DNA from 4 places in the Rhizobium sp. WYCCWR 11146 genome. Region 1 is predicted to be linked to each of the others. Evidence: predicted binding sites of a transcription regulator. Region 1 holds the regulator's gene; each other region holds the start of a gene.
The links. The regulator LexA, encoded in region 1, represses DNA repair genes until DNA is damaged. The targets are predictions, from matches to a motif close to TGTTCNNNNTGTGTTCNG.

Region 1 (4,201 bases):
CCGACGAAGAAGATCGCTGCCGCCGGCGCGCTCATCGCCGTCACCGCCTATTTCCTGATCTCGGGCTTTGCGGTCTCTGCAGAACGCGCTTTCATCATGATGGCCATCATGTTGATTGCCGTCTTCTTCGACCGGCCGTCGATCAGCCTGCGCAATGTCGCTCTCTCCGCGCTCGTCATCATCGTCATTTCGCCGTCCGAGGTTTTGGGTCCGAGCTTCCAGATGTCTTTTGCGGCGACATTGGCGCTGGTCTCGGGCTATCAGCTGTGGAAGGACCGGCGCGTCCGCGAAAACGCCTTCCTGAAGCTGCCGATCATCAGGCCCTTCGTTACAGTTGCAGGCTTCTTCGGCGGCGTCTTCCTGACCTCGCTGATCGGCGGTTTTTCCACCGCGCTGTTTTCGATCGAGCATTTTCATCGCCTGACCGCCTACGGCCTGCCGGCGAACCTCGCGACGATGCCGATCATCTCCTTCATCGTCATGCCGGCCGGCTTGCTGGCGATGCTGCTAATGCCTTTCGGTCTGGATGTTTGGGCCTGGAAGGTCGTCGGATTCGGCCTCGATCTGGTGATCGCGGTCGCAAAGACGGTGTCCGGCTGGGATGGCAATATCGACGTCGGCCGCATGCCCGCCTGGTATTTCGCGATAGCCGTGGCAGGCTTTCTGCTGCTGACGCTGCTCCGTACCCGGTTGCGCCATGCCGGCACATCGATCATCGCGGTCGCAACACTCATCCTGTTGCTTCTACCGGTTCCCCGGCCGCCGGATCTGGTGATTTCGGAGGATGGCAGTCTCGTCGCGGTGGTCGAGGCGGCAGCAATGGCTTCCAACCGTGAAAGACCGCCGGATTTCATCTTCGACCAGTGGCAGAGAGCGCTAGTCCTGCCGAAGCATGACCCGCCGAAGATGCTGGATGGTCCTGCTATCCCGCCTGAGGGAGAAGACCGCCGCGTCAGGCTTTCCCGCGATCAGCAGAACGAAGCAAGGACCGCGATGCGGGCGGCCGCAGCGGGCGGTGACGCAAACCGCTTTTCCTGCGTCAAGAAGGCCTGGTGCACATCAAGGCTCGGCAATGGTCAGGTGGTAACCGTCATCGACAATGCCGCCTATCTCGGCCCGGCATGTGACGCGGCCGATATCGTCGTGACATCGGTCCGCCTTCGCTTCAACAATTGCCGCTCAGGTGCGACGCTCTTCACCGGTGAGACGCTGCGCAGGACGGGTTCCATCGAGTTGCGCTTCACGGACACCGGCCTGGAGGTCGCAACCGCATTCGATGCATTGTCGCGGCCATGGATGCGCCATCGCGCCTATGACTGGCGCAGCAACAGTTTTACCGAATCGGGCCTGGCCAATGTCAGTGATAGCGGCGAATGAGACCGACGAGTTTGCCCTGAACCTTGACGCGGTCCGGCCCGAAAATCCGGGTCTCGTAAGCCGGGTTGGCGGCCTCCAGCGCGATCGAGGCGCCCTTGCGGCGGAAGCGCTTGAGCGTCGCTTCTTCGTCGTCGACGAGAGCAACGACGATGTCGCCAGGACTTGCGGTGCTGCCATTGCGGATGATCACGGTGTCGCCGTCGAAGATGCCGGCGTCGATCATCGAATCGCCCTTGACCTCGAGCGCATAATGTTCACCGGAGCCGAGCATGTCCGCCGGAACGACGATGTCGTGGGTATTGTTCTGGATCGCCGAGATCGGCACGCCGGCAGCGATTCGGCCCATGACCGGCACGGAGACCGAGTTGCCGTTGTCGGCGACGGGTTTTGCGGGAGCGGGGGCGGCGACCGGCTGAGGTTTGCCGAGGCTGCCCTCGATGACGCTCGGCGAAAAGCCGCGCCGGGGCTGGATGCTGGGGCTGTAGGCCTCCGGAAGCTTGATGACCTCGAGCGCACGGGCGCGGTTCGGTAGGCGGCGAATGAAGCCACGCTCCTCCAGCGCCGTAATCAGCCGGTGAATCCCGGACTTGGAAGCGAGATCCAGGGCATCCTTCATTTCGTCGAAAGATGGCGGAACGCCGGATTCCTTCATGCGCTCATGAATGAAAAGGAGAAGCTCCTGTTGTTTGCGCGTGAGCATCGACGTTGTGACCTCGTGATTGAAACAAATCCAGAACATACACTATATGTTCCATATGTGTTCCGCAAGTAGCTAAATTTCCGTAAAACTTGGCGCCAACTCGTTGAGATTTTTATTTTCATTCGCCGGATTGGCACACAAGTCTTGCCTTGGGCGGCACTCTCACACATCTCTGCCGTGTTAGGAGAGGGGATATCATGAACGAGCACTCCGCCAAACCGCACCCGCTGGATCATGTCGTGCTGCCGGTCGTCAATATCGATCTGGCGCGCGAGAGGCTCGGCAAGCTCGGCTTCACCGTTGCCGCCGATGCGCGCCATCCCTTCGGAACGGAGAATGCCTGCGTCTTCTTTGCCGACAAGACTTATCTGGAGCCGCTCGGGATTGCGAGCGTCGAGGAGAGCGAGGCATCAGCGCGGCAAGGCAATGTCTTCACCGCCCGCAACCAGGCCTTCCGCTTCCGCTGCGGCGAGGAGGGGCTTTCGGGGCTGGCTTTCGGCAGCAAGGATGCCGGCATCGATCATCAGAATTTCGTCGGCAACGGATCGAGCGCCGGCGAGATGCTGCAGTTCACCCGGCCGATGACGATGCCGGACGGTTCCGAGACGATTGCCGGCTTCAAGCTGGCTTTCGCCGGCGACCTGCGCGCGCCTGATCTCCTGCTCTTCACCGTCGAGCGCGTCACGCTGCCGGCTGACCGCGCCGCGCTGGAGACGCATGCCAATGGCGTCACCGGCCTAATCGAGATCGCGCTTTGCACGCCGGAGCCGGCCGCCTTCGCTGCCTTCGTCAGCCTTGCCGTGGCGCAATCGGCAGTCGAGAAGACCGGGTTCGGCGTCAATATCGCAGCATCGAATGCGAAAATCAGCCTGATGACGCCGGAAGGGCTGGAGGCCTATTTCGACATCGCCGGCTCATCCGCAGATCGCGGCCTGCGCGGCCGGGCAATCCTCTTCACTGTCGCCGATCTTGCCGTGACAGAAGCGCATTTGGCTGCTAACGGGGTGACATACACGCGCAAGAACAATCGCATTCTGGTGAAGCCCGCGCCCGGGCAGGGCACGCTCTTCGCCTTCGAGGAAACACGATGAGCACTGATACGAATTCCGAAGTCAGGATCGGCGAAGGCCAAGGCCAGGTCACTTTTTCCAATACCGGCCGCCTGTCGCTGATTGCCGGTCCCTGCCAGATGGAGAGCCGCGACCACGCCTTCATGGTTGCCGGCACGCTGAAAGAGCTTTGCGGAAAGCTCGGCATCGGCCTCGTCTACAAGAGCTCCTTCGACAAGGCGAACCGGACCTCGCTGTCGGCTGAACGCGGTATCGGGATCGAGAAGGGCATGGAGGTCTTTGCCGACCTCAAGAAGGAATTCGGCTTTCCCGTCCTGACCGATGTTCATACCGCCGAGCAATGCGAGGAGGTGGCAAAGATCGTCGACGTCCTGCAGATCCCGGCCTTCCTCTGCCGCCAGACCGACCTTCTTATCGCCGCCGCCAAGACCGGCCGCGTCGTCAATGTCAAGAAGGGCCAGTTCCTCGCTCCCTGGGATATGAGGAACGTCCTGAAGAAGCTCAATGCCAGCGGCAATCCGAACGTGCTGCTGTGCGAGCGCGGCGCCTCATTCGGCTACAATACGCTGGTTTCCGACATGCGCTCGCTGCCGATCATGGCGGCGATGGGCGCGCCCGTTATCTTCGATGCGACCCATTCCGTGGCGCAGCCGGGCGGCCAGGGCGAATCCTCCGGCGGTCAGCGGGAATTCGTGGAAACCCTGGCGCGCGCCGCTGTGGCTGCCGGTATTGCTGGTGTCTTCGTCGAAACCCATCAGGACCCCGACAATGCCCCTTCCGACGGCCCGAACATGGTCTATCTCAAGGACATGCCGCGGCTTCTCGAAAAGCTGCTTGCCTTCGATGCGGTCGCCAAGGCCTAAGGTTCAGCTTGACGTTCAACAGTCTGACATGATCGTGCTATAGGCCACATCCGAACGCTGGTCCGAAGGCTATTGCAGCATTGTAATTTGCACGCCTTCGACTAAGACAGGTTTCGAACCATTTATCACCCACCGAGCAGGAAGAACCCATGACTGCAATCACCGATATCATCGCCCGCGAGATTCTCGAT
Region 2 (4,201 bases), on a different contig from region 1:
GAACACGCCGACCGTCTCGCCGCGCGACAGCATCTCGTAGGTCTTCTTGTCGTCGAGAGGAATGGCTGCGAGATCGACCTTGATACCGAGCTTGGCGACGAAATCGACCGCGACCTTCAGCACGGTCAGCGTCTTCAGGCCGAGGAAGTCGAACTTGACGAGGCCTGCCTGCTCGACCCATTTCATGTTGAACTGGGTGACCGGCATGTCCGAGCGCGGATCGCGATACATCGGCACCAGCTTGGAAAGCGGCCGGTCGCCGATTACGATGCCGGCGGCATGGGTCGAGGCGTGGCGGTAAAGCCCCTCGATCTTCTGGGCGATGTCGAGCAGGCGCGCGACAACAGGTTCTTTCGCCGCCTCCTCCTGCAGCTTCGGCTCCTCCTCGATCGCCTTGGACAGCGGCGTCGGATTGGCCGGGTTGTTCGGCACGAGTTTGCAGATCTTGTCGACCTGGCCGTAGGGCATTTCCAGCACGCGGCCGACGTCGCGAAGGGCGGCGCGCGCCTGCAGCGAACCGAAAGTGATGATCTGCGCCACCTGCTCGCGGCCATATTTGGCCTGGACGTAGCGGATCACTTCTTCGCGGCGGTCCTGGCAGAAGTCGATGTCGAAGTCGGGCATCGAGACGCGTTCCGGATTGAGGAAGCGCTCGAAGAGCAGCGAAAAACGTAAGGGATCGACGTCGGTGATCGTCAAGGCATAGGCGACCAGCGAACCAGCGCCCGAACCACGGCCGGGACCGACCGGAATGTCATGCTGCTTGGCCCATTTGATGAAGTCGGCAACGATCAGGAAGTAGCCGGGGAAACGCATGCGCTCGATGACGCTGAGTTCGAAATCCAGCCGTTCGCGATAATCCTTTTCCTCGTAACCCGGCGACATGCCGAGCGTTGCAAGCCGCATGTCCAGCCCTTCGACCGCCTGGCGGCGCAGCTCGCTCGCCTCGGCGCGTTCGGCCTCCTCGGCATCGTCGGTCGCACCGGTGAAGCGTGGCAGGATCGGCTTTCGCGTCTTCAGCACGAAGGAGCAGCGCGTGGCGATCTCGATCGTATTTTCCAGCGCTTCCGGCAGGTCGGCGAAGAGCTTGACCATCTCGGCCCGGCTCTTCAGATAGTGATCTGGCGTCAGGCGAAAGCGGCTGTCGTCGGAGACGATGGCGTTGTGCGCGACCGCCATTAGCGCATCATGGGCGTCGTAATCGTCGCGGGTCGGAAAGAAAGCCTCGTTGGTCGCAACCAGCGGCAGGTCGTGGGCATAGGCGAGCCCGATAATCTTCTGCTCGTGCCGCTTGTCGTAGGTGCCGTGGCGCTGCAGCTCGACATAGAGCCTGTCGCCGAAGAGACGCTTCAGCGTGAGCAGCCGGACTTCCGCCTGAGCGGGATGGCCTTCCTTGATCGCCACGTCGACCGGCCCGGTCAAGGCGCCGCTCAATGCGATCAGCCCTTCCGTGCCCGCCTCCTCCAGCCAGGAGGCGCTGATATGAACGGCCTGGTTGCTCTCGCCGCCGAGATAGGCCCGACTGACGAGATCGACCAGCCTTTCATAACCGGCATCCGTCGCGGCGAGAAGAACGATCGACGGCAGCTTGACCAGTGCCTGCTGGCCGCCGCGCTTCTCCGTTTCCAACCCATCTTCCATGTCGATCGAGACCTGGCAGCCGATGATCGGCTGCAGGCCGTCTTCCATCGCCTTCTGGGAGAATTCGAGGGCGACGAACAGATTGTTGGTGTCGGTAATCGCAATCGCCGGCTGACTGTCGCCGGTCGCCTTGTAGAGGATCTTCTTCAGTGGCAGGGCGCCCTCGAGAAGCGAATAGGCGGAATGGACCCTCAGGTGGATGAAGCCTGGCGTGCCGCCGGTCGCCTCACCCGTTGAACCCTTTGCCGTATCCGCCATGACATGCCTTCCCAATCACCCGAATGAATCGGACGCATTGTCGGCATAGAGGGCGATGATGTCCAGAAGAAGTCCCGCGTCCGGACCGCATGATTGCCATACGGTCCCCTGAAAACTTTAGAGCGCCATGACGATGAGCGAGAAGCTTGCAACGAACATTGCGATGGAGGTGAATGCTGCGATATCACGGATCATGTCAGTCATCGGGCTCTCCTTTACTCGTTATGTTTTCAATTTGTTCCATTTATGTTCCGTTGTCAACAGGAATCTTTTCCTTCTTTGTTGTGTTCGAAAAATGCCGGGATGTGCACCTGCGAATCGCTGGGAGCCAGTACCCGATGTGATGGGCAGCAGGTTGCCCCTTCTCGGCCTGTCCCAGATCGGTCACGGCGCCTAGACGGCCAACCTCCTCGGTGGCCCGTTTATTTCCAACCTACGTTCCCTTTTTGTTCTTTACACATCGCAGCATATTTGCCAGCATCAGGCTGAGAGGAGAAGGACATGTTGGATATTGCGATGCTGAACCAATTCGTCGTGGAGGCGAAGGCTGCGACCTATGTCGGCGGCGGCGTGGCGCGCGCGCCCTGCCGGCCGGGTGCCCACGATATCGGTTTCGAACGCGGCGACTGGCGCTATCTCGACAGCTATTTCGGCGGGACCGATTTCGCCGGACAGGAAGTGGTGTGGCTCGCCGACGAGCCCGTCTGGGCGATGAATTATTTCGGCTGCATCATTGCGCCTGAGCTTATCGACGGCGCAGCAGCCGGAACGGTGATCAAGGCTGCACTTTCTGCGATGTATCGCGAGGGCCGGTTTCTTGGCGGGATGGAATTCGACCATCCGTTCGGCCACTATATCGACAGCAGCGAAGGCGGCTGCGAGCGGTTCATCGGCCACGAATGCATCATGGTCGATGGCCAGAAGGCCTATATGCTCGACTATCGCGGCGGACTGGTCATCCCCTGATCGCGGCCCGCTGCACCTTCCCCGCTCGCGGGGCGAAGGGATATGCCGCACCGGCTTTCTCTAACCTCGACGCTGCGTTTGGCACGTTCCCTCGCCCCGCTTTTACGGGGGTCCGAAGGACGGGGCGAGACGAGTGGCTCGCCCCCGGTAGGTTAGGGTGAGGGGCAGCCATCGGCGCAAACCGGACATCCTGGACCGCAGTCTCAGAAATCGACGATCTTGCCGTCGGAGATCGTCACGCGCCGATCCATGCGGCGGGCGAGTTCGTGATTGTGGGTGGCGATGAGGGCAGCAAGGCCGGACTGGCGCACCAGCGCTTCCAGTGCGTCGAAGACGTAGCTTGCCGTTTCAGGGTCGAGATTGCCGGTCGGCTCGTCGGCAAGAAGCAGGGTCGGCGCATTGGCGACGGCGCGAGCAATCGCAACGCGCTGCTGCTCGCCGCCGGAAAGCTCGCCCGGGCGATGCGAGCCACGATGGCCGATGCGCATATAATCGAGAAGCTGGCCGGCCCGCTCTCCGGCTTCCTTCCAGGAAAGCCCGGCGATCAGCTGCGGCATCATGATATTTTCGAGCGCCGAGAATTCCGGCAGCAGGTGGTGGAACTGATAGACGAAGCCGATTTCGCTGCGGCGGATGGCGGTGCGTTTCTCGTCGCTCAGGCCGTCGCAGGCATGGCCGTTGATGTTGACCTCACCGCCGTCCGGATGCTCCAGGAGGCCGGCGACATGCAGCAGTGTCGACTTGCCGGTGCCGGAAGGGGCGACGAGAGCGACAATCTCCCCCTTCGATATCGAAAAATCCGCGCCCTTCAGGATCGAGAGCAGCGTACCGCCCTGCCCGTAATGGCGCTCGACGCCGGTAAGCTGGAGAACGACGTTGCGTTTCATGAAGGCGGCATTCCTTATTCGTAGCGCAGGGCCTGCACCGGATCGAGCCTGGAGGCACGCCAGGCCGGGAAGATGGTCGCGATGAAGGAGAGCGTCAGCGCCATGACGACGATCGAGATCGTTTCGCTCAGATCCATCTCGGCCGGCAGCTGGCTGAGGAAATAGACCTGCGGATTGAAGAGTACGGTGCCTGAAATCCAGGAGAAGAACTGGCGGACGGATTCGATGTTGACGCAGACGAGGACGCCGAGCAGCACACCGGCAATGGTGCCGACAATGCCGATCGCCGCCCCGGTCATGAAGAAGATGCGCATGATCGCGCCGGCGCTGGCGCCCATGGTGCGCAGGATGGCGATATCGCTGCCCTTGTCCTTCACCAGCATGATCAGGCCGGAGATGATGTTCAGCGCCGCGACAAGCACGATCAGAGTCAGGATCATGAACATGAC
Region 3 (4,201 bases), on a different contig from region 1:
GAGCAGCCGGCGTTCCTCTTCGATTTCGGCGGTGGTGCCGACGGCGAGATCGCTCGGTATGCAGCCGTCGACGACGTTCAGCATGAAGACTTTCGTCCATTCCTGGCCCTTGGCGGAATGGATGGTCGACAGGATGAGATAATCCTCGTCGAGAAGCGGCACGCCCGCCTGGTCGCTGGTCGCATCCGGCGGATCGAGGGTGAGCTCGGTGAGAAAGCGCTCGCGTGAGGCATAACCGCTAGCGATCTGCTCGAGCTGCAGCAGATCGGCCTGCCGCGTCGCGGCATCCTCGTGCAGCCGTTCCAGATGCGGCGCGTACCATTGCCGCGCCAAACCGATCTCTGCCGGCCAGCCGGCCTTCCCGGTCTTCAGCTCCTGCAGCATCGAAACGAACATTGTCCAGTCCTCGCCGGAGCGCGGCGGCGCTGGCATGGAGCCAAGAGCAGTAATCGGGCTGGCATCCTCGGCCATCAGGTCGAGCGTCTTCTGCGCCGTCGACGGGCCGACGCCCGGCAAGATCTGCATCAGCCGGAAGCCCGCCACACGGTCGCGCGGGTTCTGGGCGAAGCGAAGGGCGGCCAGCATGTCCTTGACATGCGCGCTGTCGAGGAACTTCAGCCCGCCGAATTTGACGAAGGGAATGTTGCGCCGGGTCAGCTCGACCTCCAGCGGCCCGCTGTGATGCGAGGCGCGGAAGAGCACGGCCTGCTGTTTGAGCGTGAGGCCTTCCTCGCGGTTGTCGAGCACCATGTCGGTGATGTAGCGCGCCTGCTCGGCCTCGTCGCGCACCGTGACCAGGCGCGGCCGCTCGGACGATTGCCGCTCGGTCCAGAGATTCTTGGTGAAGCGCTCCGAGGCGAGATCGATGACGGCGTTGGCGGCGGCGAGGATCGGCTGCGTCGAGCGGTAGTTGCGGTCGAGCGTGACGATATTGGCGGCCGGGCTGAAGGCGGCGGGAAAATCGAGGATATTGCGCACCGTCGCGGCACGGAAGGAATAGATCGACTGGGCATCGTCGCCGACGACGGTCAGTCCCTGGCCTTGGGGTTTCAGCGCCAGCAGGATCGAGGCCTGCAACCGGTTGGTGTCCTGATATTCGTCGACCAGCACATGGTCGAAGCGGCTGCCGATATCCTCGGCAATCATTTCTTCGCCAACCATCTGCGCCCAGTAGAGCAGCAGATCGTCGTAATCGAGCACGTTCTGGCTCTGCTTGGCCTCGACATAACAGGCGAAGAGTTCGCGCAGCTGTTTCTCCCACGTCGCGCACCAGGGAAAGACGTCGCGCAGCACGAGGTCGAGCGCGGTTTCCGAATTCACCGCCCTGGAATAGATGGCAAGGCACGTGCCTTTTGTGGGAAAACGGCTTTCCGTCTTCGAGAAGCCGAGGTCGTGCCGGATCAGGTTCATCAGATCGGCACTGTCTTCGCGGTCGTGGATGGTAAACCCAGGATCCAGACCGATCTGCTCCGCATAATCGCGCAACAGCCGCGCGCCGATGCCGTGGAAGGTGCCGGACCAGGAAAGCGCGTCCGCCATCACGCCGGCATTCGAACCAAGCACATCGCGGCAGATGCGCTCGACACGCCGCGCCATCTCGGCGGCTGCCCGGCGCGAGAAGGTCATCAGCAGGATGCGGCGGGGATCGGCACCTTTGACGATGAGATGGGCGACGCGATGCGCCAAGGTATTCGTCTTGCCGGAGCCGGCGCCGGCAATGACCAGCAGCGGCCCGGCAATATGGTTGCCGTCGATGAGCGTGCCGTGCTCGACGGCCATGCGCTGCTGCGGATTGAGCTTTTCGAGATACATCCAGCCGTCCGGTCGGGCTCCCGCAGAATCACTGGGGAAAGATTAGATGTTCCTTGAATGTTCGCGATTGCTGTCCCTGTCAAGCGATCTGGCGCGCGGGCAACATCTCAGTCGGGGAAATCCGGACCGATCTCGCGCCGCACCAGCTTCAGGCTGCGGTCCGGCTGAAGAATATAGGTTTCCTCCACGCGCTGTCCTGTCCCGTTGTAGAACTGGTTGTAGACGGCGCTGCCGACCGGCGACTTGCTGAGCTTCGTTCGCGGCTGGCCGCCATAGGTGATGCTGCCGGGAATGGGTTCCAGCGCCGGCGCATCGGCCGAGGAACAGCCGGCAAGCCCGGCAAACAATCCTCCGGCAAACAAGGCAGGCAGAAGCGCTTTCATCGTCATCATCCCTCTTTCGACTGCAGCCAAATATGGAAGCCGCGGCGCCTTTCGCCAAGGGTACCCCATGCCACCGTGCAGGTATCGCTGTCGAACAGGCTCTTCTTTTCCGGGGGACGCAACGAAATGCGTCGCTGCGGCGTTAACAGACATCAACCAACATTAGGAAACGTTCACGGTGCTCGGCTTTCCAGCATTCACGGGGCATGGCGAGCCCGGCCGGCAGGGCCACAGCGATGCCGCGACGCGCGCCTCGGTGGAGAGCGCCCTTCATGCGGCCGCCGATATCGAAGCCGGCGAAATCACCGTCAGCATATCGGGCTCCTATGTCATCCTCGAAGGTTTCGTGCGTCAGCGGGGTGATATCGAGCGGGCAATCGAGATCGCCGAGGGCGTCGTCGGGCGAGGCTATGTGCGTGCTCGCTTGCTGCGACGCTAACGCATGTCGCCTAAAAGTGTGCAGCGGTTTTAGGACAACGACATGCATCAAATAAAAGTCCGGCTCGCGCGCGCAGTTCTTTACGATTCATGAAGGGAACCAAAATGCCCTCCCGCGGGTTGAAATGCCGGACCTAAACGCTGGAGACTCTCATGCAGTTGCTTCCTCGCCTCTGGGCAACGACCTTGATAGTGGGTTGCGGTGTCTTTGCCGGCTCCGCCCATGCCTCGCTGGAAACCGGCACGAATTATTCCGCTTTGCCGAAGGACCAGATCGCTCTCAACGAATATACCGGGGCCGTCGCCTGCACACCGGCAGAGCCCCACTATCTCCCCTCCTTTATCCGCGCGGCGGACGGCACGATCATCGGCGTCGGTTATATCGAGATCGAGAATGAGAGCGGCGCGGATTGCTGAAAAAAGGCGGTCCTGCTCGGACGAGGCTCGCCTGCGTTTCCGCAGAGGGTACGAGCCTCTAACCATCATCATGATGGCTGGGCATCTTCTATGAAGACACCTGTACCAGACACAACGCCTGCTGCACCAAAACCCGGCACGCATTTGTTGCAGGGTTAAACCAAAATTAAAGCCCAAAATTAGAGCATTGTCCCGTTCCGGCACGCTTGCGCGCCCAGAAGGCGAAAATCGCCCGAAATTCCTTGCCGAAGTGCTAATGCAACTTCAGCTTCGCCTCTTCGGCTGCCGCCAGAAACTCGGCTCTTGCTTCTTCCACGCTCTTGCGCCCATCGAGCGCTGCCCGGCAGGTGCTGCGGGCCTTGATATAACGAAGCCCGCGCATACTCGGCCAGAGATCCGCCAGGCACTTCAGCGCATCGAACGGCCCATTGACCGTTCGCGCATCGGCACCTTCGAAACCAACCTTGACCGGGCTGTTCCATCTTTCAGTTGCCATCGACGCTCCTCCACGATTTTCGACAGAAACGAAGTGCAGCATCTCCCAGTTCCTCCAGGGAGACATTGCGATAGCTAATATTCTAGCGTGATTTTCACCGTCAGCAATGGGCGGATCGTCGCTGATGCCGCAACGAATGGTTTTGCCTCGACCCATGACAGGAAAGCCTATGGCTGCCAGCTGATGAGAAACGCTAACTTATGAGGTGTTTTCGCCGGGAGATGGACTGTCTTTTCAAGAAAACTGGTGCTGCCGAGTGGGATTGAACCACCGACCTCACCCTTACCAAGGGTGTGCTCTACCACTGAGCTACGGCAGCAGGACCAGACCGCGTAGAGCCGGGTGGCTCAATCGCGGGAACGGGGCGGCTATTGCCACAGCTTGACGGCCAGCGCAAGCAGCAAATTCCAACTTCGCGTGGATTGGCACGCAAGGGACTTTTGGATCGGCGCGAATTCGGCTAATCCTGTCGCATGAATGAAAAGACCGAAACCGGCCAGCAGAGCCGCAAAGAGGCGATCGAGGCACAGGCGAAACTGCGCCGTGAGCGCGCCGCCGAAAAGCTCAGGGAAAATCTGGGGCGACGCAAACAGCAGGTCCGAGCCCGCCGTTCCGGCCAAGCCGACGAAACAAATGGGCTGCCCGCCGCAAAATT
Region 4 (4,201 bases), on a different contig from region 1:
GAAGTTCTGCTGAAGGAACGCTAGCGACTTCGACTTAAGATCAAGCCCGGTCTCTATGCCATGCCGTTTCATTCGCTCGGCCGTGGCCGGCCCCACGCCATGGAATTTCTTGACGGGGAGGGCCTCGACAAAACCCGGGCCGTTCTTTGGCGTAATGACCGCCTGGCCATTCGGCTTGTTCAGATCGCTCGCCATTTTGGCCAGGAACTTGTTGTAGGAGATGCCGGCAGACGCATTGAGGCCGGTGACCGCCTTGATCTTCGCGCGGATCTCCAGCGCAATCTCGTTGGCGATCTCCATGCCCTTCAGGTTCTCGGTGACATCGAGATAGGCTTCGTCCAGCGACAGTGGCTCGATCAACGGTGTGTACTCAGTAAAAATCTCCCGGATCTGCTGGGAGACCTGCCGATAAACCTCGAAGCGCGGCGGCACAAAGATAAGATCCGGACATTTTCGCTTGGCGGTCACCGACGGCATGGCCGAATGCACACCAAAGGTTCTGGCCTCATAACTCGCCGCTGCCACCACACCGCGTGCCGCCGATCCGCCGACGGCCAGTGGTAGCCCACGTAGCTCCGGATTGTCGCGCTGCTCGACCGACGCATAAAAGGCATCCATGTCGACATGGATGATTTTGCGCACGGGTTGCACGCTCCCCATGACGTCAGTGCCCACAGGATAAGCCGGCATTTGGTGAACGGGCATTTGACTGCCCTGGTCGTGCTCTGTGCTGGTGATCAAAGCAACAGACCTTCCTCGTCCGGCTTCGGTTTGGCCTGTGGCGGCACAATCACCAGCATGTTGCCCGGTAGCGGACGCTGTAGATGGCGGGCCTCATCCCAAGGTGCTGTCAGCCAGGTCTCGACTTCTTCAGACGTGGTCAGGATGGCGGGCATTGCCTTTTGATGAATCGGCGAGACGATTTCGTTGGGCGAGGTCGTCAGAAATCCAAACAGCTCGTATTCCTGCTCGCCATCCCTGACTTTGCGCACGCCCTTCCATGGCGTCCAGAAACCCGCGAAAAACATCAGCGGCCGGCCTTCATTGCCGGCGAACCAGGCGTTCGGCACACGCCCGCCTTCCACTTTGCTGGCTGGATCAGGCTCGGCAAAAGACGTGAACGGCACGACGCAGCGGCTCGTCGGACCGAGCCAGCGCCGCCAGTGCGGCGAACTCACATTGCGAATATTGGTGACGCCGGGATCGTAGTTTTTCACATAGGCGGGCGGCGACGGCATTCCCCAAGTCGCCCGGGCAATTTCGCGCTGTCCGTCCTCGGCAACGCGGACGATCGGCGCCTGATAGCCTGGATAAACATCGAAAGAGGCTTCATTCCAGCCGGCTCGATCCCGGAACGCCTTTGTAAACTGCAGAACCGCGTCGCGCGTGGTCGTCACGTTGTAGAGATTACACACTGCCGTCCTCCTATCAATGCGGGTCAAGGCGAAGTTTCCGACCCTTACGGATCGCAATCAAGCTTTGAGATGCCCACTGATCACGTGGGCTCTTGCGCCTCAACAACTACACCGGCCTCCAGCAAACAGGGAAATAGCGTCCCGCATCTATCCTGCCCGTCAGAACAGTGCATCTTGTCGCAACCCATTGCCATGCGACGGCGCAGATCCACAAAACGCATACTGGCGCCAAACTGTTTCACCAACGCCTTGCGATCAAGCTCGCCCCGTTGCCCGCACGGTTTGCAGTCGACGGTAATCACCGGTCCCTTGAAATCTCTGAGCGTCAGCAGGCCGGGCATATCTCTATTTTCTCATCCACGATATTTTTTGTCACATTCAGCATCGAATTGAATCTGCTTGATGAATCGTTTGAGCAACAGCCGTCTCGTGATGCCGGCTGCTATCCACCCGATTCTTGCCCGTTGACTCATCGTCGTTTAAAGAACAAAAACAGAACATATCAGCTTTTTTTGACTATGCAAATGCACTCTTGACGTAGGAAACCGATGCCAATCACAGCCGCCAACCCCGTCATTTCCGAACTTCAGGACCGCATCCGGCGGCTTGAAGGCGGAACTGCGCGCAAGGGCGAGGTGCTGTCGTTCGGAATTGCCGAGATCGACGCAAAGCTTCCCGGTGGTGGGCTGGCCTGCGGCTCCTTGCACGAAGTGGCCGGTGGTGGCGCCGACGCCGTGCATGGCGCCGCCGCCGCTCTCTTTGTCGCTGGCATTGTCGCGCGAACCAAGGGCGACGTGCTCTGGTGTCTGACGCGGCCCGACCTGTTTGCCCCGGCACTCACCCAGGCGGGGCTCCATCATGATCGCGTGATCTATGTCGAAGCCGACCGGGAAGAGGACGTGCTCACGAATTTCGAAGAGGGCCTGCGTTTTGGCGGGCTGGGGGCCGTGGTCGCCGAGTTGGTCCGACTGCCGATGACCGCCTCGCGGCGCCTGCAGCTGGCGGCTGAGGCTTCAGGAACGATTGGCATTGCGCTTCGACGATGGCGTCGCCCGACGGAGGCCGCTGATTTCGGGCAGCCGACGGCCGCCACGACACGATGGCGCATCAGCGTTTTGCCATCCGAGCCGCTTCCCGTGCCGGGCATCGGGCGGGCGCGGTGGCTGGCGGAATTGATCAGAGCAAGAGCGGGAGAAGCCGCGGAATTTGAAATAGGTGCCTGCGATGCCACGGGTCGTATCAGTCTTTCTCCCCACGCTCGCGACGGACAGGATCAGGCGCGCCGATCCCAGCATTTCGGCTGAAACACCTGTTGTGGTTGTTTCCCGCAGTGGATCAAAACGCACCGTCGCAGCGATCGACGCTGCGGCCTTCAAGGCCGGCGTCCGCATCGGCATGCCGGCCGCCAAAGCCCAGGCGATGATATCCGGCCTGCACATAGTTGATGCCGATCCGGACGGCGACGCCTTGGCGATCGAGCGCCTGGCGCTATGGATGCTGCGCCAATATACGCCGGTGGTCGCGATGGACAGTCCCGATGGCATTGTCATGGATACCGAGGGCGCCGACCATTTGCGCGGCGGTGAATTGCCGATGCTCACTGGTCTTGTCAATGCTCTGAGAGGACACGGTCTTCAGGCGCGCGGCGCCATTGCAGATACCTGGGGCAGCGCCCACGCCATTGCCCGTGCCACCCGGCGGGAGACGATTATCGTGCCGGTTGGTGAGACAGCCAAAGCTGTCGTCAATCTGCCGATTTCCAGCCTTCGTCTGCCGCCGGACATTGTCAGCGGCCTGACCGTGCTCGGGTTCCGGACCGTCGGCGAGCTTTCTGCAACGCCGAGAGCGCCTCTAACATTGCGTTTCGGGCCGGAGGTCGGTCGCAGGCTCGATCAGATGTTCGGGCGCCTCGCGGAACCGATTGACCCCATTCGCGCCGCTGACCTGATCGAAGTGGCCCGTTCCTTTTCCGAACCGATCGGGGTTGCCGAAACCATCGCCAAATATATCGGCAAGCTGGTGGTCGAACTCTGCGCCGCGTTGGAGACGCAAGGGCAGGGCGTTCGTCGCGCCGATCTGATTGTCTACCGCGTCGACAACACATTGCAGTCCCTTCGCGCCGGCACGGCAAAGCCGGTGCGTGATATTCCTCATCTGACAAAGCTTCTCTGTTCCAGCATCGAGAAGATCGATCCCGGTTTCGGTATCGAAAAACTGTCCCTCACTGCTACCATGATCGAACCGTTCGAAGAGAAGCAGTCGATCTCCTCGCTTGTCGAAGAAACGGTCATCGACGTTACGCCGCTGCTCGACAGTTTTGGAAATCGCGGCCAGCGCATGTACCGGCTGGCGCCGGTTGAAAGCGACGTTCCCGAGCGCAATGTCGGGCGTGTCTCCGCCATTTCCGAAAAGCTGGGTCAGGCCTGGCCGACCCGTTGGCCCCGGCCGAGCCGGATGCTGAAGCACCCGGAACGGATCGAGGTGATTGCGCTCACACCCGACCATCCGCCGGCATCCATGACGTGGCGCGGCAAGCGCCGGCGCATTAAGCGTGGTGACGGGCCGGAACGTGTATTCGGCGAGTGGTGGGTTCGTTCATCCGAGATGGAGGCTGTCAGGGATTATTATTCGGTCGAAGACGAGGACGGCAATCGTTTCTGGGTCTTTCGCTCCGGCGACGGGGTGGATCCCGCGACCGGAACGGCCAAATGGTTTCTGCATGGGATCTACGGCTGATGCGCTACGCCGAACTCCAGGTCACCAGTCATTTTTCCTTCCTGCGTGGT

Region 2: a site for LexA is predicted at 2,136-2,153, ahead of dnaE (DNA polymerase III subunit alpha). Genes of this name have one in related genera too.
Region 3: a site for LexA is predicted at 1,860-1,877, ahead of HX899_RS16015 (ATP-dependent helicase). Genes of this name have one in related genera too.
Region 4: a site for LexA is predicted at 1,898-1,915, ahead of HX899_RS06465 (ImuA family protein). Genes of this name have one in related genera too.

What each region holds. Positions count from the first base shown of each region.
Region 1 is NZ_JACCEY010000037.1:139,636-143,836, forward strand. Features, by position in the region: gene HX899_RS28305 (ComEC/Rec2 family competence protein) at 1-1,377, shown strand, start outside; gene lexA (transcriptional repressor LexA) at 1,358-2,077, opposite strand; gene HX899_RS28315 (VOC family protein) at 2,275-3,168, shown strand; gene kdsA (3-deoxy-8-phosphooctulonate synthase) at 3,165-4,010, shown strand; gene eno (phosphopyruvate hydratase) at 4,160-4,201, shown strand, end outside.
Region 2 is NZ_JACCEY010000043.1:109,924-114,124, forward strand. Features, by position in the region: gene dnaE (DNA polymerase III subunit alpha) at 1-1,899, opposite strand, end outside; gene HX899_RS33635 (DUF5680 domain-containing protein) at 2,401-2,865, shown strand; gene HX899_RS33640 (ABC transporter ATP-binding protein) at 3,069-3,752, opposite strand; gene HX899_RS33645 (lipoprotein-releasing ABC transporter permease subunit) at 3,767-4,201, opposite strand, start outside.
Region 3 is NZ_JACCEY010000021.1:64,552-68,752, forward strand. Features, by position in the region: gene HX899_RS16015 (ATP-dependent helicase) at 1-1,812, opposite strand, end outside; gene HX899_RS16020 (hypothetical protein) at 1,920-2,195, opposite strand; gene HX899_RS16025 (BON domain-containing protein) at 2,374-2,634, shown strand; gene HX899_RS16030 (hypothetical protein) at 2,787-3,050, shown strand; gene HX899_RS16035 (DUF982 domain-containing protein) at 3,304-3,546, opposite strand; tRNA gene HX899_RS16040 (tRNA-Thr) at 3,791-3,865, opposite strand; gene HX899_RS16045 (hypothetical protein) at 4,020-4,201, shown strand, end outside.
Region 4 is NZ_JACCEY010000010.1:80,355-84,555, reverse strand. Features, by position in the region: gene dinB (DNA polymerase IV) at 1-660, opposite strand, end outside; gene HX899_RS06475 (SOS response-associated peptidase) at 738-1,415, opposite strand; gene HX899_RS06470 (hypothetical protein) at 1,496-1,756, opposite strand; gene HX899_RS06465 (ImuA family protein) at 1,964-2,719, shown strand; gene HX899_RS06460 (DNA polymerase Y family protein) at 2,640-4,151, shown strand; gene HX899_RS06455 (error-prone DNA polymerase) at 4,151-4,201, shown strand, end outside.